Regions from separate parts of the Paenibacillus sp. 7541 genome, predicted to be linked through region 3. Evidence: predicted binding sites of a transcription regulator. Region 3 holds the regulator's gene; each other region holds the start of a gene.
What was found. The regulator LexA, encoded in region 3, represses DNA repair genes until DNA is damaged. The targets are predictions, from matches to a motif close to CGAACATATGTTCG.

Region 1 (10,114 bases), on a different contig from region 3:
GCGCTCAAGCGCCATCCATTTCTCCCGGTCCATATCAAACAGCGATAATTGATACTCTTGGTCCGGGGTCAGCTGCGACAGGCTGATGCCCACCTGCCGGACCGGCAGGCCGTCCCAATGCTTCTCCAGCAGCCTGCACGCCCAGCGGTACACCTGATTGGTGACGTTGGAAGGATCATCCATCTTCATCTGTCTTGAGAATCCCGAAGGCCGGTCGAAATCGGCACCCGTGCAGTGGACGGAAACGACATGCCCCATGAATCCAAGCCCGCGGCACCGCTGGCATACCAGCTCCGTCAGTTCCAAGAGCACCACCTTGATCTCTTCCAGCCTGCCGTAATCGCGGGGTAGCGTCATCATATGCCCCACCGACTTCGGATCCACCTGATGCGTCCCCGGACGCACGGGGCTGTCATCGATGCCGTTGGCGATTCGCCAGTAGAGCTCAGCCTGAATATCCGAGTTCCTGCCAAACTTCCGGCGCATCATCTGCTTCAGCTTGGCCAGAGGCGTCCTCGCCACACTGCCGATCGTAGGCAGCCCCATCGCCATGAAATGCCGGGTCATCCGGCTGCCGGCCATAAACATGTCGCTGACCGGCAGCTTCCACAGCGTCCCGTCCAGATGATCTTTGGACAAGGTATAGATCCCTGACGGCGATTTTTTGCCATAGTTGTCACAGGCCATCTTCGCCAGAATCTTCGAGTCGGCAATGCCGAAACGGGTGTACACCCCTGTCGCTTCCTGGACGTAATTCTGAATCATGCGGGCCAGTTCCTCCGGTGTACAGCCGTACAGATGCAAGCTGCCGGTCACATCGAGAAATTGCTCATCAATGCTGTAAGGCTCCACCAAATCGGTGAAGGACTTGTAGATATCCGTAATCTTCATGGAGACGTCAATGTACCGCTGCATCCGGGGTTTGATGACAACCAGCTCCGGACACTTCGCCATGGCCTCCCCTAGCCTTTCTGCCGTTTTTACCCCCTTCTCCTTGGCCTTCGGACACGCTGCAAGGACAATGCCCGAGCGTCGCTCCGGATCGCCGGCAACGACCAGCGGCCGGTCTTGATATTCCGGATGCTCCGCCTTCTCCACGCTTGCATAGAAAGACTGGCAATCGGCCAGCATGATCACCCGTTTCGATGCCTTCACATCAGACACCCCTTGTCTTCCGGCTTAAGCCCGAGGTAAGCATACGCCCTCTGCTCAATCTCCGCCTCGATCAGCCCCCACAGCATGGACAGCTTGTGATGATAGCCCCGGCATACAAAATCAACCTCAATCCCAAGGCTTGACCTTCGGTTGTCGTAAACCTTCAGATCGCTTTCCCGCATCTTCCGGCGCGCCTTCGTCAGATCCGCCATCGCCGCAAGCTGCAATTGATCGATCATCATCCGGGTCAATTCCGGCGTTCTGGCATCGCATCGGCACAGCGTTTCCCCGTCATTCTCCAGCACGTCGAGCAATAACGGCAATACAGCATAATCCTTCACCAGTCTCGTTTCTTCCGGTTTGAGACCTATACTCAACATGACAATCCCACCTCATAATGAGAACGTTTGTTTGTATTATATGCGAACATACGTTTTATTATCAATGTAAATATAATCCTATTGGCTGATCGCTCTGGAGGACCGATGAAATACGCGCCAGATTCATAAGAATAACCGGATTGGAACAGGATATAGTTATCGATCTTATCAGGCGGCATACTGCGAAGCTGCAACCAAAATTCGTGATTGAAACCGAAGGAGGAAATGTCCCCCTATGCATGGAGTTGAGCAATGGCTGCATTCCGCAAGCCACAATTATCTTTTGATCGCTGTCGCAGCTGTACTCTTTTTTGCTGTCAAAGCTGTGATCGGGTACATAACCTACCGCCATTATGATCGTCAATTGAAGGAGCTTGATCAGAAAATCGAAACGCTGCTGCAGCAGAAGCGATAAACAAACATTAGCACGCACAGCCTATACCGCTGGTATGTGGAAGCGGATCTCGACCTCGCTAACCAATGCATGCATCCACAAAAAAATCCCCCGGCAGGGTCATCCGCGAAATGCGGACTGCCAGGGGATTTTTCCATAACATCAACCGTACAGATGAATCAATGCGGAACAAAAACGAGCTGAAGTACAAACAGCACTGCAAAAATATACATCAGCGGATGCACGGCCTTTCCTTTGCCCTTCACGATTTTCATCAGCGGGTAGGAAATGAAGCCGAGCGCAATGCCGGTCGCGATGCTGGAGGTGAGCGGCATCGTCAGAATGACGAGAAAAGCCGGGAACGCCTCATCAAAGTCCTTCCATTCGATATGGCGGACATTGCTCAGCATCAGGCAGCCAACCACGATCAGCGATGGCGCCGTAATAGCCGACAATCCGGCAACAGCGCCGATGAGCGGGCTGAAGAATGCCGCCACCATGAACAGCAGCGCCACCACGACCGCTGTGAGGCCAGTCCGGCCGCCTGCGCCGACACCGGCTGCCGATTCAATATAAGCGGTAGTCGGACTGGTGCCGACCATCGAGCCAGCCACCGTGGCCACAGAGTCCGAGAACATCGCCCGCTCGGCGCGCGGCAGCTTATTATCCTTCATCAGCCCGGCCTGTTCAGCCACGCCGACAACCGTCCCTGTCGTATCAAACAGCGTCACGAGCAGGAAAGAGAAGACGACGGCATACAAGCCGTGGGAGATCACGTCAGCAATCGAAGTGACCGGATTCCATACCAGAATCCCCTCAGGCAGCGTCGGGAGCGACACAACTCCGCCCGTAAACGACAGCATGTCCGCAAAATAAGCGATGATCCCCGTAATAATCATGCCGATGAACAGCGCCCCCTTCACATCCCGGGCCAGCAGCACAAGCGTCACCGTCAAACCTGCCAGCGCCAGTACAACGGTCGGCTCATGGAGATTGCCAAGAGCAACCAGATTGTCCGGATGGGCCGTAATGATGCCGCTCATTCGCAGGCCGATAAAGGCGATGAACAGCCCGATCCCGACCGTAATCGCATGCTTCAGATTTCCGGGGATCATCTCGATCAACCTGCGCCGAAGCGTGGTCATCGAGAGCAGCAGGAACAGAATCCCCGCCACGAACACCGCCGAGAAGGCCTCGACGTATCCAAGCCCGTTATGGCCCTGGACAACCGAGTATGTAAAATACGCATTCAGCCCCATCCCGGGCGCAACCGCAATCGGATACCGCGCCACGAGCCCCATCAGCAGCGTCCCGATAACAGTCGCAATAATCGTAGCCGTGAAGCTCTGTTCAAACGGAACCCCCGCTTCAGACAGAATGAGCGGATTCACCACCATAATATAAGCCATTGTAAAAAAAGTCGTCGTACCGGCTACCACTTCAGTCTTGGCCGAGGTGCCGCTTGCTTTTAAATCAAACACAAACCATATCCTCCATTTCTAATGCTTGTTGCTGTAACCGCTGCACCCCTCTTGGGCATGCAGACTCATGCATGGTATACTCTAACACAAACGATGATATCGATCCAAGGAGGCCATAGAAACGATGTGCGGACGCTATACATTGACCGTGACCTGGGAAGAGCTGCTCATGCGCTACTTGATTGACCCGGACTCGGTGTCCCCGTTCCATATACCCCGTTATAACATTGCGCCCAGCCAGCAGGTGACCGCCATCATTCATGACGGTACACGCCGCCGGATCGGGCAGCTGCAGTGGGGGCTTGTCCCTTCCTGGGCCAAGGACGCGTCCATGGCCGGCAAAATGATCAACGCTCGCAGCGAGACGCTTGAGAACAAGCCTGCTTATAAGATACCCTTTTATCGTAAAAGATGCCTCATCCCTGCCGACGGATTTTACGAATGGCAAAAAAACGAACATGGCAAGCAGCCCTTCCGCATTCGTCTTCGGGACGGCGGCATCTTCAGCATGGCCGGACTGTACGATACATGGGTGACGCCGGACGGTCAGAAGCGCAGCACCTGCACCGTCATTACAACCGAGCCGAATGCGCTGATGGCGCCCATTCACAACCGGATGCCGGTCATTCTGCGGAAGGAAGATGAAGCGCTGTGGCTGCGCCGTGAGGACGCCTCCGCAGCCGGCGATGCGCAGGCCATGCTCCAAGCGCTTCGGGAGCTGCTGCGGCCGTATCCCGCCAGCGAGATGCAAGCCGAGCCGGTCAGCACGGCCGTCAATTCGGTCAGAAACGATACCGAAGCATGCATCCAGTCGATCGCCGATGCTTGAGCGATCACCTAGCACTCAGCTCTGTCTACACCGCGCCGTCTCGCTGATCTCGTCACGGCAGAAGCCCCGGCTGTGGAGGAGACCCTCCCGCAGGGGCTTCTTCAATTCCAGCTTACCTTGCGATGAGATGTTCGATCGTTCTAACGGAACATGCCCCACAGCTTGATCAAATGGAACGTATTCTTCGGATCAATCCGCTGGGCAAGCACGAACTGAACGATTTGCTGCTCCTGCGTTGCCGTAAGCCTTTCATTCAGAATGCCGCTGGCTGTCCGCACCAGCTGCTGCACCTTTAAACTGTTCTGGAGATCGGATTTCGTCAAATGTTGAGTCAGCCCTTTAATTCTCTCCTTGACCGCCGGGTTTTTCATTTTCAGCTTGATCCGCTCCACCAGCTGAGGACTAATGCCGTACTGCTGATAGCTCAATATTCAGGCACCTCCCGTTATAATTGCTGTCGCTTTTTGAGTATATGACGAAAGCCTGTCCATTGTGCTAATAGATTCAGTCACTTGTCCGGGCGAAACGGGCCTTACGCTGTTAAATGAGCGCCAATCCGAGCGACGCTGTAAACGCGGGTAGCCTGAGCTTCAGCCAGACTCCATCGCTTCCACCGCTCGATCATTTACACCAATCGGGAGCTAATCCATAATATCGCCTTGAAAAATGTTCTCCTGCTGCAAGTAATTCCGCAACGGCGCATACTCGGGCGATGTCCAGAAGGCGCTGTCGCTCACCAGCGCTGCGGCATCATCGCGAGATTCCTCGACGATCTTGAAATCGGCGGTCATATCCGCCAGCCTGAACTCCGGCAGCCCGCTCTGCTTCGTGCCGAAGAAATCCCCGGGTCCCCGAAGCTCCAGATCACGCCGCGATACTTCAAAGCCATCATCGGTCTCCGTCATAACCTGCATCCGCTCCTGGCCTACCTCCGATTTCGGATCCGCTACCAGGATGCAGTAGGAGGCATGCTCGCCCCGGCCAACCCGGCCCCGAAGCTGGTGCAGCTGGGAGAGGCCAAACCGGTCCGCATCCATAATCACCATCAGCGTAGCGTTCGGCACATCAACACCTACCTCAATGACGGTGGTGGAAATGAGCAGCTGCACCTCATTGCTGTAGAACTGCCGCATCACTTCATCCTTCTCGCCCGGGGTCATCCGGCCGTGCAGCAGCCCGACCCGGTATTTCGGAAACGCCTGCTGCATCTGAACATGCAGGTCAATCGCATTTTGAACATCCAGCTTGTCCGATTCTTCAATCAGCGGTGTAATGAGGTACGCCTGGCGCCCCTGATCCACCTCTCGTGCAATAAAGCCGAGCACGCGCTCCATCATCTCATGCTTGACCCAGTAGGTCGTGATCGGAATCCGTCCCTTCGGCCGCTCCGACAAGGTAGACACATCCATATCGCCAAAAGCGGTAATAGCCAGCGTGCGCGGAATCGGCGTTGCCGTCATCGTGAGCACATCCGGGTTATACCCCTTGCGGCGCAATATGCTGCGCTGGTTGACGCCGAAGCGGTGCTGCTCGTCGGTGACAACCAGGCCGAGCTGGCGGAAATACACATCCTCCTGGATCAGCGCATGCGTGCCGACAACAACATCCGTCAAGCCCATCTGCAGCGAAGCGAGCAGGTCCTTGCGCTTTCTCCCGTTGACGCTTCCCGTCAGAAGCCCTACCGTAATCCCGAAGGGCTCGAACAGCTTCTGGAGCGAGCGAGTGTGCTGCTCGGCCAAAATCTCTGTCGGCACCATCAGCGCCCCCTGAAAGCCCGAGCGCACCGTCGTGAACAGCGCAATCGCAGCCACGACCGTTTTGCCGGAGCCGACATCACCCTGGAGCAGCCGATTCATGCAGTAGGGTGAGCGCATATCGTGCAAAATCTCCAGCTCCACCTTCTTCTGTGCATCGGTCAGCTCAAACGGCAGGCTGCGAACAAACTCCCGGATCGTGGCATTGTCCGCCGTATGGACCACGCCGTCCATTCGCTTCCGGTTCAGGGCGCGGAATGCCTGCATTTTGAGCTGAAACAGAAACAGCTCCTCATACACCATCCGCCTGCGCCCTTCCTGGCCTTCTCGCGTATCCACCGGCTGATGAATCGTGCGAATCGCCTGTTTCCGGGGCATAAAATCATATTTTTGCAGCAGCGTCTTTGGCAAAATTTCAGGAATCATATCCCCATACTGCTGCAGCGCCTGGGTCATCGTCTTCCGCATCCAGGCCTGGGTAATCTTGCCTCCGACCGAATAGACCGGCTGCACCGTTCCGCTGCGGAACGCGCCCTTGTCCGGGAACTCCGATTCCGAAACGGTAAGCTGCATTCTGCGCTGATCCCATTTGCCTGTCAGCACAATTTCCCGGCCCGCAGCAAGCTGATCCTTCAAGAAGTGACGGTTGAACCAGGTTGCCGTAAACATCCAGCTCTCCGCCAGCATCTTGCAGGTTAAACGAGACTTGCGTCCGTAGCGCTGGAGCACCGGTACGCCGGCGATTTTGGCTTGAATCGTAATTTTGTCCCCGTCCTTCACCTCGCTCAGGGAGCGAAGCCGATAATCCTCATAACGAAACGGATAATATTCGAGTAAATCCTTGACCGTAGAGACGCCAAAGGCGTGAAGCTCCCCTTCCTTGAGGGCGCTCACGCCGTTGATCTGTCTGACGGATATTTGATCGAGTTCCAAACTCATAACATCTACCTCACTTAAGCAGGCCATATATAAGCCGCGATCGTGCCCGGCCCGACATGGGTGCCGATAACCGGCCCGATGTCGGAGTACACCACATCCTCCACCGTAAACACTGCGGACAGCTGCTGCAGGAAATCCTCCACCAGCCCCCGATCGGCCGTATGGCCTACCGCGACATGAACCTTCGTCACACCTGTCAGATCTTGCTGGAACAGCTCCACCATGCGAGCTGTCGCCTTTTTGCGGCCGCGAACCTTTTCCACCGAGAAAATAATGCCTTCCTCATCGATAGACAGGATCGGTTTAATATTCAGCAGCGTTCCCAGAACAGCCGAGGCTTTGCCAATTCGTCCGCCCTTCTGGAGATACTCCAGCGTATCAACCAGGAAGTAGAGGCGGCGCTTGCTGCGCAGCTCCTCAATCGCGGTTATGATCTCCTCGACTGGCTTGCCGTCGGCTGCCAGCTTGGCTGCATGGGCTGCAAACAGCCCGAATCCGTAGGAAGCCGATTTGGAATCCCATACCGTAATCTGGTCCGCTTTCTCCTCTAATAGCGAGGTGGCCAGCTTAGCCGATTGATAGGTGCCGCTCAGCCCTGACGAAATATGAATCGACAGAATGGAGCATTCCGGATATTGCTTGAAAATTGACTCGTAAGCCTGCACAAAATCAGCAGGAGACGGCTGGGAAGTCGTTGGAAGCTGCGGAGATTCCACAAGCCGCTTATAGAACTCCCCGGCCGATATATCTACGCCATCCAAATATGAATACTCGCCGAACATCACTTTTAACGGCACAATATGAATGTTATATTGCTTCACCAGGTCTGCCGGAATATCTGCGGTGCTGTCTGTTACAATCACGGTTTTATTCACCGTAACCCCTCCTAATCCATACAATCAAATTGAATGATTCGGTTAAGACTCCACAGAGAACAGGTACGAATAGATCGGCTGACCTCCATAGTGCACTTCCACTTCAGCGTCCGGATATTGTTCCCCTAACCAGCCCGTGAGCGCCTGGGTATCTTCCTCGGAAGCATCTTCCCCTGTAAGCAGCGTCACGATTTCATCGCCGGATTCCATCATCTTGCCAAGCAGCTGTTTGCTCGCTGACAGCAGATCCTCCGCTGCCGCTACAATGTTGGAGTTCCGAATGCCAATAAACTGGCCGGCCTTGATCTCCAAATCGTCGATGGTTGTGTCGCGTACGGCATAGGTCACCTGGCCTGACTGCACCCGCGCAATCGCATCCAGCATGTTCTCCGTGTTCACATCAGCACTCTCGTCTTCCTGGAAGGCGAAGGCAGCCGCAATTCCCTGCGGAATCGTCTTGCTTGGAATGACCGTTACGCTGCGCTCATCCTCAAGCAGCTCTCTGGCCTGCTGAGCCGCGAGCACGATGTTGGAGTTGTTCGGAAGAATGTAAACATGCTGCGCTGAAATCGAAGACACCGCGTTCACGAAATCTTCCGTGCTCGGGTTCATCGTTTGACCGCCTGCCAGAACGACATCGATGCCGAGGCTTTTGAAAATCTCGGAGATGCCGTCACCTGACGATACCGCGATGAATCCAAATGGCGCTATCTCGTCTGCCGGCGGAACCGCCGGAGCTTCAGGCGTGCGGGCTTCTGCCGGAATATCGGCAAACAGCTCCGGCATCGGGGCGATATCCATCCCCGTCGTGAGCAGCTCGCGATGCTGCTCGCGCATATTCAGAATATGAATTTGGGTAATCTCGCCATATTGCAGGGCCAGGTTCAGCACTTCCCCCGGCGCTTTGGAATGAACATGAACCTTGATCGTCTCGTCATCCGCAATGACAATAATGGAATCCCCATTCACTGCAAGCGCTTTCCGGAAATTATCTTCATCGAAATCTGCGTCTTGTCCCCCGCCAAGCTGGCGATTGATAAAGAATTCCATATCATACAGAAATTCGATATCTTCAGTTGCAAGCCTGGACTGCGCCGAGGTTGGAAGCGGGATCTCTGCCGCTGCAAACGGGCTTGTCTGCTGTACCGGTTCGGCGGAACGGGACACTGCTTGTGCCGTATCAACCGACGCCACACCTACCGGACCAGCCGTCGTCTCTTCTCTTAAAGCAGCCAGGAAACCTTCGTAGATGTAAACGAGCCCCTGTCCGCCCGAATCGACAACGCCCACCTGCTTGAGTACCGGCAGCATGTCCGGTGTCTGGGCCAGCGTTTCCTTCGCTTTCGCCAGCACCTGCTCCATCAGTTCCACAATGTCTGCCGTTCGGCGGGAATAGTATACACCATGCTTGGCCGCTTCCTTGGCGACCGTCAAAATCGTACCTTCAACCGGCTTAACGACCGCTTTGTATGCCGCCTCCACGCCGGTCTGAAGCGCGGCTGCAAACTGCTGAGGCGTCAGCTCCGCATGCGGTGCCGCATATCGGCTAAAGCCCCGGAACAACTGGGATAGAATAACACCCGAGTTGCCGCGCGCGCCCATAAGCAGCCCCTTGGACAGCACACCAGCGCTATGTCCTACCGACTCCGAATATTTGTTCTTCAATTCAGTCACACCGGCAGTCATCGTCAAATTCATGTTGGTTCCTGTGTCACCGTCCGGCACTGGAAACACATTCAAGGAATTAACGTGCTCCGCATGCTGCTGAAGCCGCTCCGCTCCGGCTAGAACCATCGCGGTAAATTCTGTTCCATTTAAAGAACGCTTACTCAATGAGAATTCCCCTTCCTGACTTGATACCCTAACATCAATCACATTCTATTTCAAAGCTCACCAGCCGAAACGAAATGCCCAAGCCATATATAGACACTCTATAATATACCTAAGTCAATGACCTAGGATCACGGACATGATGGGCTGAAATCTCGTCCCTTCGTTCGACATGAACCGGGCCCCGCCCAAACATGCCGATGATCCATAACTTTCCGTCATTCGAAATATTATGGACTAAACAACATTGTACTATAAGAAGTAAGAGAAATAAATGTTTTTAGGGCAGTTGACGGAGCAATTTTTACTGTGATATTATATTTAAGTATTGTTTTATGCAGGGTTAGTGAACAAGGAGGTGTAATAAATGGCTCGCAAATGTTATGTAACTGGCAAGAAACCAAGCAGCGGAAACCATGTTTCCCACGCAAACAACCACAACAAGCGCACTTGGGGCGTTAACGTTCAAAAAGTCCG
Region 2 (10,114 bases), on a different contig from region 3:
CAGGCGAGATGAATCCGAAGCCTCGCGCTTTAATTGGAGCCGCAATAGTTCCGGTAAACTCGCCGCCTGTTGGTGTGCCTTCGATGGCCTTGCCGATGGCTTTTCCCATCTCATTTGCGGCTTTCATCAATTTACGGTTAGGCTTCGGCGGCGCAACCGGTGACTTACCCAGGCTCGGCCCGATTCGTGAGTATACCTCCGTCATATCCTCGTTTTTTATTCCCGACCAAACTTCGCTTCTCATTTCGCATTCCTCCGTTTAAATTTAGTAGGCGCCAGCATCAACGCTCTAAATACCATGGATTTTTCCGTGATAGAATCGCCAAACAAAATCGAGGCGGTATCCCCGTTCTTGTTGCGCAAAATCACTCTTCGTTGGAAGTTTCCGACTGGCTCGATCCGTTCGATAACAACGTCGTTAACCATTCCGTGCCGCCTCCTCCGTAAATATCGATCGCATCAATTATTCCGCCGCGCACCATAGCCTGACCGATTCCGTTATTACGTTTCGGCGACGTCTCTTTGCAGAACTCGATCGCTAACTTTTCGATAATCTTGCAGCGCTGAACATCGCCCATTCTGCACCAGGTATCGATAACTAACCATCCATGGACAAACCCGATTAACTCGTCGTATAACTCGGGCACCTCATCCGCCGGAAATCGTTCGAATTTAATCGGTACCTTCGCGCCGTAATCGATGCTAATCATTTCGTTCAACTCCTCTTTCTAATCATTTGACTAGCTTTCGGCTATCGTTACCCTACCCCGTGAATTTAGTGCCCGAGAACCCGCATTACTACGCGGTCTTTCACGTCCTAAAACATTAGACTTTGGCCGCCCAATAACGCCGTCTTGCCCGATCGGCTGCGCCTTGCTTTCGTCTGATCTCGCGACACTCTCCGCAGTATTTCGTCCGGTTTGACGTCTTAACGATCGGCGTTGAACAGCGTTCGCATGTGGCCGTATTCTCTTCGCGGTTGAAGTAACGCGATTCTAGCGCAGGATAAATCGGAAGCACTGAGCGTTCAAATTCCAGGCATCGCATGTCGCCGGATTCGATAAACGGTACTGCCTGCGGATCCGTGCGGAACCATTGGCAGCGCGGTTGTCCGTTGGGTTCGTATCGGCAGCCGTCAGTACCGATAAAGGCGGCGCAGTGATTGCGGGCTAACGTTTGGATTCGTTTTAGACAGTCGTTCATTATTACACTCCTTTATTAACGCATTAAATCACTAAAGTATGTGAGCAAAAATAAAAGACGCCATGTTACAGCGCCAATTTTTCGGATTCTTTCGCACGCTCGATCGCCTCGACAATATCCGGACCAGTGCCGAACGTCTGAGCGATTCGGATTCGCAGATTCGAGGAAACTGCACGATAACCACACTCCACGGCCGTGATACACTGCCTCGAAACACGTAGCGCGTCGGCGAAATCCTGTTGACTCATATTTTGTGATAATCGGATTGCTTTCACAGTACCAGCGTTCACGATACAAACCTCCCTTTTATTCTCTTTTTGCTACTTCAAGCGCAAATAAAAATGCCCTATTGACGGTTTACCCGTCTATATAGTATTGGAAAAAGGTTCGATTACGCTGACTTCTTGTTCTTCTTCTTTCGGAGTATTGCGAGTGCCCTGTCGCGGGTAACTTGGCATTGAGATCTTGGAATATATTTTAGATGCGTCAGGATGTCGCAAACTTTGACGCGGCCAGGCTGCGCGCTATGTGAATAGAACGCATTGCCGCAAACCATGCACACTCTGACTCTCCTAATATCAGTGCGCGCAATAGCTTCCGCCACATTTTCGGCCGTCCTATGTTTGTCCAGTGTCCCGCGGTTCCAAGCGGTGCCGTCGGCGTACTTCCCGATGAACGCGTCCGGGCTTCGCTTGATGGTTTCGAGTCGATCGGTCAACTCTTCCGCAGACATTTCGCAGCGTTCTCCGAATAGTTGCTCCTCTACCGGATTCCCGTCGACAAAGGTGTCCTCATACACAGTGCCTGGCGGCTGATAATCGGAGTCGTCGTCGCGCTCAAAACGCAAGAGCAATTCACGTGCCTCTCTCTCCGCTTATCGTCTCGGTGTGCCTTTTCCGGACCGAGAACGGGATACTCCGCCTTACGTTCTGCGATCTCGTCAATGTTAAGTATGAAGTCCGCAAGGATTTCGCCTATCGTCTGTTGCTTTGCTCCCTTTCGCAGTAGTGCTGGATGCTTCATCGTCCATAGATAGTATAAAGCCGGCACAACCCCTTCGCTTTCTAGCTCCTCCGTTAGCCCTTTCACTAACTCAGATCGCCAGGCCGTCGGCACGTCCTTGTTCTCAATAAGGAAATTTTGGATCTTTTTTAGTGCGTCTTCTTTCCGGATCATATTAAACCCTCCCAAAGTTTTGATGTACGAAATGGCACTTAAATGGTTATTTCTATACCTTTAGGTTATTGGAATGACTGTTTATGAGGTGTTATCAGTACCAGTGGCGCCTATAAACGATTGATACTGTCTCCGTGGCAATATTCGTCGCAGCTCATCGCGCCCGTAGAAGTGTTTAATGCAGGTCGCCAAGTCCGCCCCCTCCGTCACTTCATATACTCCGCTATCCTCGTCGCAGTGCAGAAGAACGCGGTATACATTCGGCATCTTCTTATGCGTTCCTTTCTTCCGTTGGTCGCGCCGTTTAATCTCGATAACGCCCGCCGCCGCCAAGCTATCTATCAGCCGCTTTGCTGTCCGCTCCCCCAGGCCGGAAGCACTCGCCATCTGCGCGTAGGTCATATAAAACGTACCGCCCGGTTCCGTCGCCCATCGTTTCGAGTGAACGAGTATCGCGTACGCCAGCGCCTTCTGACTCTTCTGCGGACACTTGCGCATGATTTCGTCTATCTCCGAGAATGTCACCGTAATGTCTCTCTGTTCGGCGGCCAGCGTCAGATCCCGGTCATACACGTAATCCACACACTCGGCGAGATCCTTCGCGCAAAAGTCCGGACTCGAGTCATAATATTTCGGATCCTGCCACGCGAACCATTCCGATATGGCCGCCCGCGCTTCCGCCCTATCTACTCCGTTGTGATTGAATAGCCGCGCGAGAAGAAGAAACGACTTGTGGCGTTGGCCAGGTCCGGTCAATCCGGTATTGTACCGATCGGCGGCGCGACTCAGCGTATAACTCTCCGATTGGTCGTACGATTCGAGCGGCCTATGGCGTCCGATCGCCTCCTCCATGTCGGCCGCGTCACGCTCACTATAAAGGCCGTCGCCTCCTGCAATTGCGTCCAGTACTAATGCCGCCTCCGTCTTCTCTGCCGCAAGGAAATAGGCGTGCGACTCTTCCGGCCCCATAACGCGTAAGCCGTCCTCAACCGTGCAAAATCCGCAATAGGCGCCCGTCTTCTGATGGTAGCCGAGCGGTAATTTGACGCCTTGCGAGCCGGATGGCCGATACTCGACCTTGCCGCCATGGACTCCGACCACGTCCGCACTAGCAACGATGAAGTCGAAGAATAGCCGCGCATCTTTAACTCCGATCGCTTCCGCGAGACAGATATCGAGGTGGTACCCTTTGTTGCCGCTGAATGAGATGAGATAAGTGCGAATGCCGGCGGCGTCTAATACTGCGGCGAGTTTATACGTGATCCATTTCGCGAGGGGTGCGTCTTCAAAGTCGACGTCAAACGTTATCAACTTCGTGAAGTATTGGCCGGCGAACGTGCCGACCGTGGACTTCCCTTCGAGATGGTATTCGAGGTGATATCGACGAAGCGGGTTAACTCCGCCGGGAATCGTCCTATAAAGGCCGCCGGGGAATTGGAGTAGGTAATGACGGTGCTGGATAATGTAGAAATCAAATAGCCGATCGATGATGTCCAATAGTTCGCCTCCTTAGTGTAAATTAGAGCGTCGAGGATGATGCCCCGTGTTTATCTCATTTCAATTGCACACTATATGTTTTTCTAATTATCGCGGACAACAAGGGGACAAATTCAGAAAGCGAACTCCTAATCTCCTGAAATATTTCTTCCATTTTCTCTGCAGCTTTTTCTGTATCCGAACCCATTATTAGACTGCCTGCTGACAGTTGTAGTGACTTGAAGGCATTTATAGTACGTGTAGTAGAGCCACAAAAATCTCTATGAAGTTTTTTAAAACCATGCGGCGCTTGAAGTTTCTCGAGTTCAGTAATTGCTAAGGCAATATTATCGAGTTCATAATCCATTAGTCTCAAAACCCCCGCTGTCGTTAAATTGGACTCTTCAATCAACTGCCAAGTACCCACTAAACGCTCTGTCGCGGTATCAAATTCCAAGGCACCATTTAATAAAGACACAATAAAGAATTCTTTTGGAAATTGATTTTGAAGATCGGAGTTTGCCCGAAATCCCTCTGCAGCCTCCGCTATATTCACCTTTACTTCGTTAATGTCGAACATTGTTCATCGTCTCCCTTTTCGTTTTATTTTTAGTGGTACTTTTTGCGAAACCGTACAGTCTCGCGGAAAATTATCGCCCCTCATCACATATGTTCCCTGCCGGACTTGTTTCGCACACTTTGGCGAAATTTATTTTGAGCCTATATAGTTTAAGACGTGTGCCGATCGGAAACCGTACACCCTGGCGTTAAATTTTCCGCTCACATTATCTTCAATGCCGGTCGGAGACGTTTCGCACACTTTCATATGATATAGGGACAAATATTTTTAAAATCGGGACAAAAACTTTGAAACCAAAACATATGTTCCCTCGTATTAATAAACAAAAGCGAGCAAGTGACATCTCACCTACTCGCAATTGCCTCGCCGGTCAGCCTGCTACCAGCGATACCGCGATAACTTTCCGGGAGAGCCTGCAAACTCTCATATCGCGATGTACTACTCGCCGACTTGTTGCCGCAAGCCAGACGAAAAGGTGTCCGCAGTTGGCGCTACGGACGTCGGTCACGTTTGGCGCCGTAACCGGTGAAACTTCGAACCTTGGCGGGTCATTCACGAACTCCTCTCCGCTTATCAGCCGCTCGCGCGGCAGGCATCATCGAGGGCGGAAATCATAACGAAAACTCAACGTCGACGCCGGTATCAAGTACGTCACGAACGAGAAACTCAAGACCGGACATGCTCAATAGTTTGGCGCGGATCCCTGGAATATCGTCCGGACCCTTGTCTTGCGATACGACAAGCGGAGGGGCATCGGTAGTCCATACATAATAGTCGTCTTGCGGCGTGATTCTAGCGACCCAGATAGATCCTTCAAGATGATACGCGGCTGTCAACGGCTCAGTATGTATCACCTGCGCCTCGACCCATTCGGATTCAGACGGCGTATAGACGAGTAGCAGCGGCACGCGATCGAGAATCATGCGAATACCTCCCGAATCACCATTGCGATAAACCAGGCCAGGCCGCGAATCAAATTGCGTTGGGTTCTGCGGCTTATCCGACGAGTGGCCGTGCGATGCGAGCGCGAAAGTCCGTTGTTAACCGTTGCTTGCATTGTAAATCACCCCCGTGAAGAAACCGAGCCTGTAAAGTTGTACGTCCGTCACCATGACGCAGCCTTCCGTGAACCCTTCGAGGATGCCGGCGGCGGTGCTCGGTAATACTGACGCCAATATCCGAACATGAACGTCGATTTCCTGGCGTGCGCCGCCTTCCGGCTTCCATACGAGGATAAATCGTTCGTCGCGGCGGGAGTAACGGTAGCCGATCGGATAAAGGTCGGGCGTGACAGTTACCTCAAGTGAGGGTGCGTTTGGTCCGCGGTAGACTTCGATTGTAGAAGTAATGGTCATTATTTTGAAACCTCCTCATGAATTTAACGTATTATGATTAACGTCTGTCGTTAACTTATAGTCGTAGTATATATCGTCTATCGTTAAACGTCAATAGATTATTTTAAGTTGCTTATCAAAAGGATATAATCGGAGGTGAGAGGTGAATGTCAGTGGCAATAGTGATAAAACTTGAGAGCGTGTTAAGCGAAGCAGGGATTACGAAGAATGCATTAGCTAGAGAGGCTAAAGTCAGACCCAATCTTATTTACGACATGTGCGACGGCAAAACCAAACGAATTGACTTGGAGACTTTAAGTGTTATTCTGGACACACTGATATCCATGACAGGTCGCCGCTATAGCCTCTCCGATATTTTGGAGTACATAGAGGATGTGAAGCAATGAGAAACCCACGAGGAACCGTTGCAGCAATTGTTGTTATTCTCGTACTGCTTACTTTAATCTATCTCTTTGCGATCGAGTCATCGTCTACACCATGAGTACGGAACGCGATTTACGCCAACTTTATCAAGACGTCCATTTCTTCGCGGCTGCCCTATCGGAAACGCTCGTCTCCGTTTGGGAAGAGGATCCGGCCGGCGAGTATGTCGAGGTCGAACGCGGAATTATCGATCGGTATACGGCCGATTACGTGCGTGTCCGGAACGCTACGACCGGCTCCATGACACATTACTCGCGGGATACTGCGATGTTTAAGCGAATATAAACGAAAGCCCCTCCAGCACACCGCCGGTGGGGCAATTTTGGGTTTAGATTAACTTTTTTTCTTGCATATCTTCTTCGTTGTACTTTTTCATAGCTGCCTCACCTAACAAATATAAAAAATAATGTTCCAAGGCATCATTTATCACACGAGACTTGTTCCTCTTTTTCATTTGGCTAGCCCATTCCAACGGAGCCTTGTTTTGTTTTCGAAGCCTAAAAGCAGTGGGTATGTTTTCCTCGTCGTAAGGAGTCTTCTTTCTCTTTTTTCTTGGTTCGTAATTTTCCTCCGAGTTTTTCTTTTTCTTTTCTGACAATACTCAATACCTCCTTATTTTTTCTTGAATTGAATATTATCATACCTTCGTAATTTTATCACGAATTTTTTATTGACTTCGTTATTAATTCGTGTTATATTCGTTTGTTATTGCGAATCCATCGTCAACCTCGCGTCAGACTGCGTTTGCTTTGCGTTTCAATGCGTTATTTTCTCCTCAACAACGGAAATCCCATTGATCGTTATCATACGCGGACTTAGCTGAACCAAAAACGCCTACCAAAACGGAGGCGGTTAACGGTTTATTATCTAACTGCAATGATTTCATCTACTTTTATCCATTCCCAATCTTCAGTCCTTATTGCAAATTTAATTTCTCGCCTGTGAGTATTCAGCGATGTTACAATCCCACTCAATTTAATATCTTCGTATTCATCGTATATCGTTAATGTAATTGCGCACTGTTTGTAAAACGACTCTGCTAGTGCACGCTCAATTAGTTCCATCTCCTGAGAATCGAGAGTTGGTCTCGATCTCCGCCCTTCTTCGTGTTGATAACGGATTATTGCCTCCTTGTGTTCCGGCAACATCATGCGACTTGACTCCCACAGTCCGTTACCCTCTAACTTTTTACGTGTAGTCATTCGAATCGTCCTCCAATCATAGCTGACTCTGTCCTCCATCAATTATATAGGAACATATGTTCCCCTTTCAATACAATGACATAACTTACCGCCTCTTTCACTCGCTAACTAGCGCTATAATGCGGTAAGGAGGCGTTACTATGTTTATTGACCCGATGTTACTTGCAACCGCGCCTGGTCCGTTCTCAGACTCGCGTTTTATATTCGAACCTAAGATCGACGGCCACCGCTTGATATACTCGCAACAGAATGGAGTCGTCCGCCTATATACGCGCCATAACAACGACTGTACACGCCAGTATCCCGAGATTAACGGTTCAACCGGCGCCTTATTTCCGCACGACATCGTTTTAGACGGTGAAATCGCATGCGTTGATCCAGAGACCGGCAACTCGGATTTTGAGGCCGTCATGACGCGATTCCAGGCGAAGAAGGCCGATAAGATTACGGCATTATCCATTACTCAACCGGCCACGTTCGTCATTTTTGACGTACTGCAATATAACGGGCGGGACTTGCGCAGGATGTCGCTAATGGAGCGTAAGGAAATACTCGCGCAGATCCCGTTGCCGTCCGCAAGCTTCGGTATTGTACCGTTTATCGATGGCGCAGGAGAGGCGCTATTCGATCAGATCGAAGGTCGCGGCATGGAAGGCGTTGTCGGCAAGCGGAAGGATAGCGTTTATGAAACGGGGCGACGATCGGATAATTGGCGAAAGGTCATTAATTGGTCGTACGCAGACGTATTTATAACGGGATATCGAAAAGAGGAGTTCGGGTGGCTTGCGGCTGTACCGACGCTAGACAACGAAAAAATGCGCCCAGCCGGAATTATCGAGCTAGGCGCAAATCCTACACATAAAAAGGCGTTTTATAACGTTGTTAAGCCGCTTATTACCGGTGAGGACCGCAATTTCGTATACGTGGAACCGCGGATTAGGGCGCGTGTGAAGATGCGGAACTGGACGCGGTCAGGGATGCTGCGGAGTCCGGTGTTTACGGAGTTTATTGTTTAAAATATCGCAATAATCTTTTGTATATTTTCCCAAAGTGAGTATAGCATGTTAACGCCTGAAACTGATTCTTTGATAGCTTTAGCGGTTGATTTTATAACTGATTGTTTCTGCTCGGGCTTGGGCTTATTGACCTCATCACTAATAAAAGATAATTGTTCTATGATTTCATCTTTGGCGTGAGGGCTTAGTTCATCAGAAATAAGGACCGATTCTGTGAACTGTTTCATGAGTTTGGCAAGCTTCTCGTCAGTGTTGTTATTGAGACTAATTTCGATTTTGTCAATGTAGCCCATATTTTTAATACTTCCGACGATGCTGTTTTTATCAATGTAGATGTAATCGCCAGTATGTACGTTGGTTGGTTGCGTCTTATATCTCGGGAAGAGTCCGGGAACTCCTGCGATCGCTTCTACCTGATCTAACTGGTAGTTAATAAATGAGACCGCTCGATTATGCTGCATATTAAGTGCGCTTTGCAGTTGGCTGAAACAGTTATTACAGAATAAGTTCTCTGCTATTTCGACAGTGGCTTGTTTATCGCATTGACAGCACTTCATATCATCATCTCCTATTCGTTTTATCCTGCATATTTAAACGTACAACTCTCGCGCAAATACCACGCATCTCCGACCTTAACGCTATTCTCAGTAATCCGCTCAATCCGCCCGCTGCCGCCCAGCTCGTCCGCAATATAAACGTCAACATGCCTCCGGTCGAGCATCGCGGTATATAGATGGACGTTCGCGGTTAGCGGTTTCATAAATCTTCCTATAACCGAAATTTTACCATATTACGACAAGTCTGTCCGTAACAAAAAGGAGGCGATAACATTGAGCGAAGTAGTTACGCAGGATACGCGATTGTCAGCGGATCTCCCAACGATAACGGCGGAGATCAACGCTTACAAACGAGTCGCAGGCGAGGCTATATTCGAAATCGGACGCAGACTTAAGCACGTTAAGGAGAACGACTTGGCCCACGGTCAGTATCTCGATTGGCTGCGCGAAGTCGAAATCGAACCTCGAACTGCGCAACGTTTAGTGGCAGCGTATGAGCAATTCGGAAAAACGACGACGTCGTCGCATTTACCGACCGGAAAGATATTCGAAATGCTCTCGCTACCATCCGACATCGACCGTAGCGACTTCGTATCCAAGCCGCATACTATCCCGTCAACTGGCGCGGAAAAGACCGTCGATGAGATGACCGTTCGGGAGCTGCGCGAGGTTAAGGCAGCGTTGAAGGCGGAAAGGGAGGCGCGTGAGAAGGCGGAGGCTGCACGTGAGAACCGCTGGTGCATTTCGTACGTTGATAATAACCACCTTTTGATCGGCGCCAACAACGATATCCGAAGCGTGCGTCGGCGCTGGAATCTCGTCGCCGTCCGTCTCCATTCCGTAGAGATGCAGCGCAAGGCAATCCATCGCCATGTAAAGCGCCTCAGTGTCGTCGTCTCCGCAGGTTAATGCGTCTGGAAGGTCCGGAAACTCTACGGAGATGCCGTCGTCTGCGTATGTAAAGATTGCGGGGTACTTCATCGTTTATCATTCGCTTCTATAACGATATGTATTGCGGAGGGGATAGGGGACTACCCGCTGATCGCTCCCTCGTTCAATTATACTTAATCTTGCGTCGTTTCTACTTCAATGACGTCAATGATATTATAGTCATCCTCATATTTTT
Region 3 (10,114 bases):
CAGCAAGATGATCGGAAGCACATACTTGCGTCCTCTGAAAATATCCGCTGATCCTGCCGTACCCGAGCCTTGATAACCTGACAGCCCCTGCTTTTTCCGCTGCTTGTTAAGCTGCGCCATATTTTTGTTCACTTTTCTTTCCCACGACCGTGACATACATGACCTCCCAAAAATAATGTCCAATGTTAAGCGATGATCATTCTTCAGGATTGTGACTGCCTCCTGAACAGGCATCTTCCATATAATAAAGAACCTAACCATCTCAAGACGCCACCGCTATGAATATCGGGACCGGGATGAATCAGGCTGTATATAACATTTAATGCTTCAATCTAGGGCCACCTTTTTGGTCGTTGTCATCTACCCACTCGATGGACTCCAGCTGTTGCCTGAAGTTTTTGCGAATATTGTTAAGATAAATTTCCCGAAGCTCTGCTCTTTCCTTCAGCTCTTCTTCGGTCAAGCCCTCGTTTTTTTGTTTACGGGCTAAAACATTAATGCGTTCAACCAATGTATCGATATCCATAACTTCTCCTCCATTCCCAATATCATTATAACTTAAACATGACGAATAGAGCTTGTCAAGGCGCGCAGCCCGAACAAGCTCTGGAACAACATCATGGAGGAAAAGACGTGATGTCCGGTACAATATAGAAACCGCTCTGTATCAGCATATAATCATAAATTAAAGCATCATAAAAGGAATGACGCTTTAATTGAGCGATCAGCGTGTACTGATGAATCGCCCCGTCTCGATCACAACAAGGATATCATCTCTCTAATCGACAAGGAGCAACCAAATAAAACAGGTCACGAGCCTTACCATACAGGCAGCTTCAACACTTCCCCTGCTTGAATCTCCGTTCCCTTCAGCCCATTGTAACGCCGTATATGTTCAAGATACACTCGTGTATCTGTATTCTTCGGTTTCTGACTAGAAGCGATGCTCCACAGTGAGTCTCCAGGTTGGACAATAAACTCGACCGCTTGAACCGGCTTGTCCGCGCCGCCCGCAAACACCGTATAAGCGCCTGTCCATCCCGATACAATAATAAGAAGAAGCAAAACGATCTTGATCGCCGGAATCGTCGACATATGCTGTCTTGCGCGCTTCATCCATCTCTCTGCTACGCTCTCCTGCTGTGCAGGAACCGTATCATAAATGCTCCGGTATGTACTGTATCTCAACATGAAAACATCATCTCCCCAAACAGGTGTTCTCTTATGCTCTTAATATAACACGAACACCTGTTTGATTCAATAGGTTCAAGGAACATTTGTTCTATTATTTTTTTAGAACTTATGTTTGTACGAACGGAGGTTCTATGTTATAATTTTACCAAACGTTACTAAGTGGGGTTGATACGGCATGTCGAAAATATCCAGCCGCCAACTGGCGATACTAGAGTTTATCCGCAATGAGGTTCGCAGCAAAGGTTACCCTCCATCCGTCCGGGAAATCGGGGAAGCTGTCGGACTGGCTTCCAGTTCTACCGTTCACGGGCATCTGGACCGCCTGGAGAAGAAGGGCTTAATCCGCCGTGACCCGACGAAACCAAGAGCAATCGAGCTGCTGGGGCAAGAGGAATCCGAGACCAGCCATATGTTCACCCATACGATCGCCAGAGTTCCTGTTGTCGGGAAAGTAACCGCAGGTGTGCCGATCACGGCTACCGAGAACATTGAAGACTACTTCCCTCTCCCTCAGCATTATGTAGGTGATGATAAAGTGTTCATGCTGTCGGTTGTCGGGGACAGTATGATTGATGCAGGTATCTATAATGGTGACTATGTCATCGTCCGGCAGCAACAGACCGCTGATAACGGAGACATCGTCGTAGCGATGACCGAGGACGATGAAGCGACTGTTAAGACCTTCTACAAAGAAAAGGATCACATTCGCCTCCAACCGGAGAATCCAACCTATGAGCCGCTGCGCTTGAATCATGTTACCATTCTTGGCAAGGTCATTGGACTGTTCAGAGACGTACACTAATTTAATCGAAAGCCACTGAACATGAAATCGAGGCTGCTTCCCGCTAACCTGCGGGGAACAGCCTCGTTTTTTTGTACTGCTAAATAAAATTGTCCATAGTCAAGCCCCGGCGTCCATTTCCCACGTTTCTTCCTTCATAACTTATCGTCCCTTCCTCTAGCATGCTTGTTTGGTTAGGAATTGGCCGGCCCTTGCCCCGTTTCAGCGACGACCCATCGGGTACTGTCCGGCTCGCCAACCATTTGCTAATCCGTGTAGCCATACAAAAACCCCTTGCACCACCGGCGCAAGGGGTTTGGGCACATGTTGAAATTAATACATCGTAATGTACTGATCGCGTTCCCATTGATGTACTTGGGTACGGTACATATCCCATTCAATCTCTTTCAGCTCATAGAAGTAAGCCAGTGCGTGATCGCCCAGCGCTTCAGAAATCACTTCGCTGCGGATCAGCTCGCTCAGCGCTTCCTTCAGGCTTGCAGGCAAGCTAGGGATGCCTTCTTCAATGCGCTCTTCTTCGGTCATCACATAGATGTTCCGGTCGATCGGAGCCGGAAGCGACAGCTCGCGCTTAATGCCGTCCAGTCCAGCTCTCAGCATAACAGCCAAAGCCAGGTAAGGGTTCGCAGCCGGATCTGGGTTGCGCACCTCAATCCGAGTGCTCAGGCCACGGGATGCCGGAATCCGGATCATCGGACTGCGGTTACTCGCGGACCAGGCAACGTAGCAAGGCGCTTCATATCCAGGAACCAGACGCTTGTAAGAGTTGACCGTCGGGTTCGTGATCGCTGCAAAAGCACGCGCATGCTTCAGAATTCCCGCCATGTAATAACGCGCTGTTGCACTCAGGCCGAGCGGATCATTCTCATCGACAAAGGCGTTCTGGTCGCCTTTAAATAGAGACAAGTTGCAGTGCATGCCCGATCCGTTCATTCCGAACAGCGGTTTAGGCATGAACGTTGCAATCAGACCATGCTTGCGAGCAATCGTCTTAACAACGAGTTTGAATGTTTGAATCTGGTCTGCCGCTTTGATGGCATCCGCATATTTAAAGTCAATTTCGTGTTGGCCAGGAGCTACCTCATGGTGGGACGCCTCGATCTCAAAGCCCATCTCTTCCAGTGTCAGCACGATATCGCGACGGCAGTTCTCGCCAAGGTCCGTAGGAGCCAGGTCGAAGTATCCGCCTTGGTCATTCAACTCGGTGGTCGGATTACCCTTCTCGTCGGTCTTGAACAGGAAGAATTCCGGTTCCGGTCCCACGTTCATCGAAGTGAAACCCATCTCCTCCGCTTCCTTCAGGCATCTCTTCAGAATTCCGCGAGGATCGCCTGCAAACGGCGTTCCGTCCGGCATGTACACGTCACAGATCAGACGCGCTACACGAACTTCCGACACCCAAGGGAAGATCATCCATGTATCCAGGTCCGGATACAGGTACATATCCGATTCCTCGATCCGCACGTAGCCTTCGATGGACGAACCGTCAAACATCATTTTATTGTCAAGCGCTTTAGGCAGCTGGCTAATCGGAATCTCAACGTTCTTGATCGTTCCCAGCAAATCGGTAAATTGCAAACGGATAAACCGAACATTTTCCTCTTTGGCAATGCGCAAAATGTCCTCTTTAGTGTAGCTCACTGTATCCTCTCCCTTATAAAAATGACAATTTTACTACCCATAAGCATCGAATCCTTATTTATTAAAGAACCGGGATAGCTCACCTTGAATCAACGAAACCTGACCCGGCCGCTTGCCTGTAACCAATTCCTGCTTGAGCAAACGGCGTAGCTGGGACTCCGACATCTCACGGCGTTTATTCTCAGTATCTGCCGTAATGACCGTAGCCTCCTCCGACTCTTTCGTTACAGGATTCATCACCTGCTTGATCCCGGCGATATTGACACCCTTCTCGATTAAAGCCTTAATCTCCAGCAGGCGCTCAACATCATTAAAGGAAAACAGGCGTTGGTTGCCCGAAGTACGGGCAGGGACAATCAAGTTGTGCTGTTCATAATAACGAATTTGTCTGGCGGATAGATCCGTTAGCTTCATTACGATGCCGATTGGAAATAGCGCCATATTCCTGCGAATCTCATCACCCATATCTCATCAACCTTCCAAGTGGTCTATTCTGATCTTATTGTACATTTCCTAATCAGACACGTCAACCACATGTAAGCTTAACTCACAGAAGTTTATAATCTTTCATACTCTGAAGTGCCATAAGTACCCCATATTTAACATGGGAATACGTTAAACCTCCCTGCATATAGCCGATATACGGAGCTCTGATCGGGGCATCGGCAGACAGCTCGAGGCTTCCGCCCTGAATGAATGTTCCAGCTGCCATAATAACCGGATGCTCGTAACCCGGCATATCCCATGGTTCCGGAACGACATGACTGTCGACCGCAGCCGCCTTCTGAATGCCCTGGACAAATGAGATCAGCTGATCTGCACTGGCAAATGAGACAGCTTGAATCAGATCCGTCCGCGATTCCTGCCAGCTTGGCTTCGTCTGAAATCCCACCTCCTCAAACATCGCCGCAGCAAAAATACTTCCTTTAATAGCTTGTCCAACCGTGGACGGTGCCATAAACAACCCCTGATAGATGCCTCGGGTCGTCCCGAGCATCGCTCCAACCTCGCGCCCGATACCCGGCGCTGTCAGACGATAGGCCGCCTGATCCACATAACGCGCCTTGCCGCAAATATAACCGCCGGTCTCGGCCAGCCCGCCCCCCGGATTTTTAATAAGCGAGCCCGCCATCAGGTCAACACCGACTTGGGTAGGCTCCAATTCCTCGGTAAACTCCCCATAGCAATTGTCCACAAACACGATCAGATCGGAACGGATCGCCCGAATACGCTCTACCATTTCGCCGATCTGTTGAACGGTAAAGGAAGCCCGCCAGTCATATCCGCGAGAACGCTGAATCCCGATCACCTTCGTAGCCGGGCTGACCGCTGCCTCAACAGCCTCCCAATCCACTTCTCCATCCGCTGTTAGCGCAACTTCGCCATAACCGATGCCAAAGTCACGCAGCGATCCCGTTCCATCTCCAGGTTGTCCGATCACCTTGTGCAGGGTGTCGTAAGGACGCCCCGTAATGTAGATCAGCTCATCGCCGGGCCTTAGCACCCCGAACAGCGCGGTGGATATCGTATGCGTTCCCGACGCAAAATGAGGACGCACCAGAGCCGATTCGGCCCCGAATACGTCCGCGTATACTTCATCCAGCACTTCGCGGCCACGGTCATTATAAGCATAACCCGTGGAACCGGAAAAATGAAAATCGCTGACCTGACGGCGCTGAAACGCCTCGATCACCTTCCATTGATTCGTATCTACGATGTGATCGATCTCCCGCACTTTCCCGGCGATCTTCTCTTCTACAGTGCGGCCCAGTTGCAATAATTCCTCCGAAAATGTTGCCATAACCAGCTGTTCTCTCCCCCGTCAGCACGTGAAATAATAATGAATGCCGCCCTGCTCCTAAGCTTCCGCCAGCAGGGCGGCTTGATGCTTACAATCCCTTACTTCTCGATAAAATCTTCAAGCAGATAACCGGTTTTCTCGTAATCCGCTGTATTGATCCGCACTTCATAGATCAGGTCATTCTCGTCGAATGACTGTTCCAGCACGTCCCCGACACGATAGACGACAGCATGCAGGTCACCGCGGTCAGCCGGAATCCGGAACCTGACATTGCCTCCGGACAGCCGGTCCTGAATCACTTCCCGGACCGTATTCAGATCGGCTTCATCATAAGCGCTAATCTTCAAGTATCCATCCCCCGATGGCAACATCTCCAGTTGTTCAGGTTGGCACGCATCCTTTTTGTTAAACAGAACGATCTGCGGCTTCTCGGCCGCGCCAAGATCCTCCAGAATCGACTGCACAACGTCCATTTGAGATTCCCGCATCGTCGAGGATGCATCCACCACATGCAGAATCAGATCCGCTTCATTAGCCTCCTCCAGCGTCGCCCGAAAAGCTGCGATCAGGTCATGCGGCAGATTTTGAATGAAACCGACGGTATCGGTCAGCACAACTTCTTTGCCGCTCGGCAGCTCAAGCACTCTCGATGTCGGATCCAGCGTCGCAAACAGCTGATTCTCCACATAAACGTCCGATGCGGTTAAGCGGTTGAGCAGAGTAGACTTGCCTGCATTCGTGTAACCGACGAGCGCGACCTGAATCGCACCGCTCTTTTTCCGGCGCTCCCGGTGCAGCTTGCGATGGCGCGTCACCTCGTCAAGCTGACCCTTCAAATCGCTGATCCGGTCCCGGATATGCCGGCGATCGGTCTCCAGCTTGCTCTCACCAGGTCCCCGCGTCCCGATGCCTCCACCGAGACGTGATAGATTCTTCCCGTGACCTGACAGTCTTGGAAGCAAATAGGTGAGCTGTGCCAGCTCGACCTGGATAATCCCTTCCCGTGTTTTGGCCCGCTGTGCGAAAATATCCAAAATCAACTGCGTGCGGTCGATTATCTTCACATCAAGCGCTTCCTCCAGGTTGCGGACCTGGGCGCCGGAGAGCTCCTGATCAAAGATCGCCGTGGATGCGCCCAGGCCGTCGATCGCCATGCGCAGCTCTTCCACTTTGCCTTTACCGATAAACCATTTGGAATCCGGGGTCTCCCGGTTTTGAGTAATCACATCAAGCACTTCCACGCCTGCCGTCTCGGCAAGCTGCACAAGCTCCTGAAGAGACTCCTCGGGATCAATGCCCGAACGCTTCACACTATCGGTCACCAAACTGACCAGAATTGCTTTATCCTCAAGCGCTGATACGGTGTCATGTGTCTTGTTTGCCATGTATCCTGCTCCTTTTTGCCTGTAAAGTCTCTTGTAACATACCAAACCGCGGGCGCGGTTATGAATCAGCTCTCTTCTCCCTTGCAAGCTTGCAAGAGAGCCGTTGTTGCACAGAGCGGCACGCGGTATGGCGGTAAGTTTATTATCAACGCTGAATGGTCATAAATCATGGTATTTTTCCGTTAAACCTGAAGTCTTCCGGCCTGAGTGTCATCAGTTCCAGCTTCCCCGGATTCCCGGTCACGTACTGATTCAGCAAGCGCACCGATTGATTTCGGATGGATTTCTCGATTAGATTGCGGACGTAGCGGGCATTGCTGAACGAATGACTCCCGTTCTCCCGTTCATTCTGCAAATGTTCTTTCAGCTTGACGAGCGACTGCGGCATCAGAATATAATCCCGCTCCTTCGCCATCAGTTCTGAAATTTGAATCAGCTGGTCCAGATTGTAATCCGGAAAATCCATCTGAATCGGAAACCTCGAATGAAGCCCGGGGTTCGTGCTCATAAAAAAATCAATCTCTTCACTATACCCCGCCAAAATCAAAATAAATTGATTCTTATGGTCCTCCATCGCCTTTACAAGCGTGTCAATCGCTTCCTTGCCAAAATCTTTCTCCCCGCCTCTTGCCAGGCTGTAAGCCTCATCAATAAACAGGATTCCCCCCAGCGCCTTTTTTACCAACTCCCTTGTTTTTTGCGCTGTATGCCCGATATATTCGCCGACCAGATCGGCTCGTTCCACCTCGACCAGATGGCCCTTGCTGAGCACGCCCATCTTCTGAAACAGTTTGGCAACGATGCGCGCCACCGTTGTTTTGCCCGTGCCGGGATTCCCCTTGAAAATCATATGGAATACATGTCCGTCGCTGATGAGCCCGGCATCTGAGCGCATGCGGGCAATCTGAAGCAAAGCGTAAATTTCAAATACCAGCTCTTTAATCTGCTCCAGACCAACCAATTGGTCCAGTTCCTTCTGAATGTCCTGGAATAGACTGTGCTGTGAAACGGCGTTCGGGGAAGGAGCCGGTTCGCGCTCGGGAGCCGTGCTGCTGATCAGCGGCGGTTCGCTGCTGCGGAGCACGACATTGATCTGTCTCGATGGCCGTCCTTCAGACCGGCCGCCAGCGGCCGTTGCACGCCCGTTCATTGCTCTCACCTCTTTATCCAAAGGGCTGACTATCTATTCCAATGTATTCTATTGACAGCCTGCATATTAGAAGTTTCGCCTTATCGCCAGCCTAGCGCCAGAAGCGCTCTGTCCATCTTCCATTTGGTATAAGCAAGAACCTCTCTCGACTTATGCTTGGCCATCGGCAGGACGGTAGATTCCGTCAAGGATATCGTAGGCTCCTGATACCCCAGCACACGAGCAATCTCCATCGCCCTTGACCCGTGGTAGTCATGGGTCATAATCAGAGCTGTTACCCAGCCCTGCTCCTGCATGATCTGTTGGCTGAACAGCAGATTTTCATACGTGCTTGTCGCTTCATTTTCAAGATAGATCCGCTCTTCAGGCACCCCAGCCTGCACGAGATAGTTGCGCATCCCTTCCGCCTCCGTATACTTCATACCCGGGGCATCCAGACCGCCGCTGACGATGAAGCTCTCAAACCGCCCCTGGCGGTATTCCTCCAGAGCATGCTCCAGTCTCTCGCGCAAACCCGGGCTCGGCTCCTCTCCCCACATGGAAGCGCCCAGTATGATGCCGACATCGGCCTGCTCCGCTGGCGCACTAACCGCGCTTTCGATTTTCCATACGATGTAACCTGTCCACATGGCGCCCAGCAGCAGGAGGCCAATGCCGACGAATACAAGCCTGCGCCCAAGCCGGCTTCGTCCCTTGCGCCTCTTCCGCTTCTGCCCTTTCTGGATCGCGGCGCTCATGCGCCTCAGATACACATCCTGTTCCATCATTTCTTCCTCCTAAATTCCCCGTTATGAAACAGCCGATTGCGATGTTTCAGAGACATCATGAAATACGGGAATTCATGCGCATCAATCGCCCGCAGCAGCTTGCGCGCCGTCGCCTTCGCCAATTGATAATCGTCGCGGGTGATATCATTTCGCTGCAGCGCTTCCTCCAATTCATCTTCATCCAGCAGGAACACCTCGCCGTTGCTGACGACAACGACATCAAGGTACAGATCATCAAACCAGGGAACCCCTTGATCGGTCACGCCTTGTTTCTTGCATATATCGATGTACCACTGGATAATATTCCGTTTGTCATCAAACATGGCGGTCACAATATAATGACTGTCCTTCGGATAGTACTGAAGCCAGGAGTAACCTTTATCCGCTATGCGGTATGTATGGCTGCCGTAAGTTTTCCATAAAGGTTCCTTCAGTCCATATATGGTATATAAAGTGAGATATCCTGTGAATTGCTCACATTCCACATAACGGGAAGTGAAGTGCCGACGGGTGATTCGGCGCCAATTTGCCCGATCTCCGAATTTACGTTTCATGGAACTTTTCCTCCCCATATCGTATTCTCAGCTTACCACATTTGGATTGTACACTCAAAATCCGTCATTTACTCAACCGCATCAGGCCAACCGCAAGCCCTTTCTATAAATTCCTTCCTTCGCAGGCTCGCTATGAACCGAAAAAAACGCGAGCCAGAGGGGGGACACCCCGCTGCTCGCGCTTCATTCATGGATTGTCGGTCGGTTCGGTTGGCTGTTCCGGTGTCACTACCGTTCCGGGTACCGTCTCCACTTCCGGCTCCGATACGCTGTCACCAGTGTCTTCACCGGTATTGGAGTCGCCCCCGTTCTCAGAGCCGTCTGGGGATCCTCCGGCCCCGTCTCCGGCACCTGGACCATTGCTGCCGGGACCGTTCCCTTGACCGGGACCACTGCCATTGCCGCCGTTTCCATTGCCACGGCCCGGCCCTTGGTTCTGATCCGGGCTGCCTCCTTGACCTTGGTCGCCCTGATTTCCAGGATTATCGATCATGCCCGGATCTTCAATCCCGCCGGTCCCGTCGTCCGGGATGTCAGGATCGATGATCTCCTCCGAATCCGGTTCTTCCGGGTCCTCCGGCGGCAGTTCGCCGGCAGCGACAATCTGCACGATGTTGGAACGCTCGGACTCGGTATCTGTAGCTGGATCATAGGCCGTCACATAATACTCGTATGTCAGGCCTTCCAATGCGCTCATATCATCCATAGAGGTTCCGCTCACATCCAGAATCCGTCTGTATTCAGCCTCTGACGTTTCCTTGCGATAGACGCGGTACATAATGCCGTTTCCTTCAACCGGGTTCCAGCTCAGCTTGACGCT

Region 1: a site for LexA is predicted at 1,579-1,592, ahead of CHH75_RS04590 (YhjD family protein). Genes of this name have one in related genera too.
Region 2: a site for LexA is predicted at 7,465-7,478, ahead of CHH75_RS03950 (YolD-like family protein). Genes of this name have one in related genera too.

The regions. Positions count from the first base shown of each region.
Region 1 covers NZ_NQLZ01000005.1:503,286-513,399, reverse strand. Annotated here, with positions in the region: gene CHH75_RS04595 (DNA polymerase IV) at 1-1,155, opposite strand, end outside; gene CHH75_RS04590 (YhjD family protein) at 1,152-1,535, opposite strand; gene CHH75_RS04585 (hypothetical protein) at 1,771-1,950, shown strand; gene CHH75_RS04580 (NCS2 family permease) at 2,109-3,410, opposite strand; gene CHH75_RS04575 (SOS response-associated peptidase) at 3,535-4,239, shown strand; gene CHH75_RS04570 (stage VI sporulation protein F) at 4,380-4,667, opposite strand; gene recG (ATP-dependent DNA helicase RecG) at 4,881-6,932, opposite strand; gene CHH75_RS04560 (DegV family protein) at 6,947-7,807, opposite strand; gene CHH75_RS04555 (DAK2 domain-containing protein) at 7,850-9,640, opposite strand; gene rpmB (50S ribosomal protein L28) at 10,005-10,114, shown strand, end outside.
Region 2 covers NZ_NQLZ01000005.1:364,690-374,803, reverse strand. Annotated here, with positions in the region: gene CHH75_RS04010 (cold shock domain-containing protein) at 1-244, opposite strand, end outside; gene CHH75_RS04005 (hypothetical protein) at 366-710, opposite strand; gene CHH75_RS24590 (hypothetical protein) at 826-1,203, opposite strand; gene CHH75_RS04000 (helix-turn-helix transcriptional regulator) at 1,269-1,493, opposite strand; gene CHH75_RS03995 (hypothetical protein) at 1,595-2,050, opposite strand; gene CHH75_RS03985 (hypothetical protein) at 2,461-3,480, opposite strand; gene CHH75_RS03980 (hypothetical protein) at 3,932-4,435, opposite strand; gene CHH75_RS03975 (hypothetical protein) at 5,047-5,358, opposite strand; gene CHH75_RS03970 (hypothetical protein) at 5,476-5,790, opposite strand; gene CHH75_RS03965 (helix-turn-helix domain-containing protein) at 5,937-6,176, shown strand; gene CHH75_RS03960 (hypothetical protein) at 6,268-6,498, shown strand; gene CHH75_RS03955 (hypothetical protein) at 6,542-6,811, opposite strand; gene CHH75_RS03950 (YolD-like family protein) at 7,077-7,415, opposite strand; gene CHH75_RS03945 (ATP-dependent DNA ligase) at 7,556-8,431, shown strand; gene CHH75_RS03940 (hypothetical protein) at 8,428-8,988, opposite strand; gene CHH75_RS03935 (hypothetical protein) at 9,009-9,191, opposite strand; gene CHH75_RS25590 (DUF3102 domain-containing protein) at 9,262-9,897, shown strand; gene CHH75_RS24755 (hypothetical protein) at 10,053-10,114, opposite strand, start outside.
Region 3 covers NZ_NQLZ01000022.1:145,799-155,912, forward strand. Annotated here, with positions in the region: gene CHH75_RS14240 (hypothetical protein) at 1-156, opposite strand, end outside; gene CHH75_RS14245 (DUF896 domain-containing protein) at 320-526, opposite strand; gene CHH75_RS14250 (LysM peptidoglycan-binding domain-containing protein) at 820-1,191, opposite strand; gene lexA (transcriptional repressor LexA) at 1,370-1,996, shown strand; gene glnA (type I glutamate--ammonia ligase) at 2,309-3,637, opposite strand; gene CHH75_RS14265 (MerR family transcriptional regulator) at 3,692-4,102, opposite strand; gene CHH75_RS14270 (methionine gamma-lyase family protein) at 4,185-5,438, opposite strand; gene hflX (GTPase HflX) at 5,537-6,823, opposite strand; gene CHH75_RS14280 (AAA family ATPase) at 6,990-7,973, opposite strand; gene CHH75_RS14285 (YdcF family protein) at 8,054-8,737, opposite strand; gene CHH75_RS14290 (ribonuclease FAU-1 family protein) at 8,737-9,294, opposite strand; gene CHH75_RS14295 (transglycosylase domain-containing protein) at 9,482-10,114, opposite strand, start outside.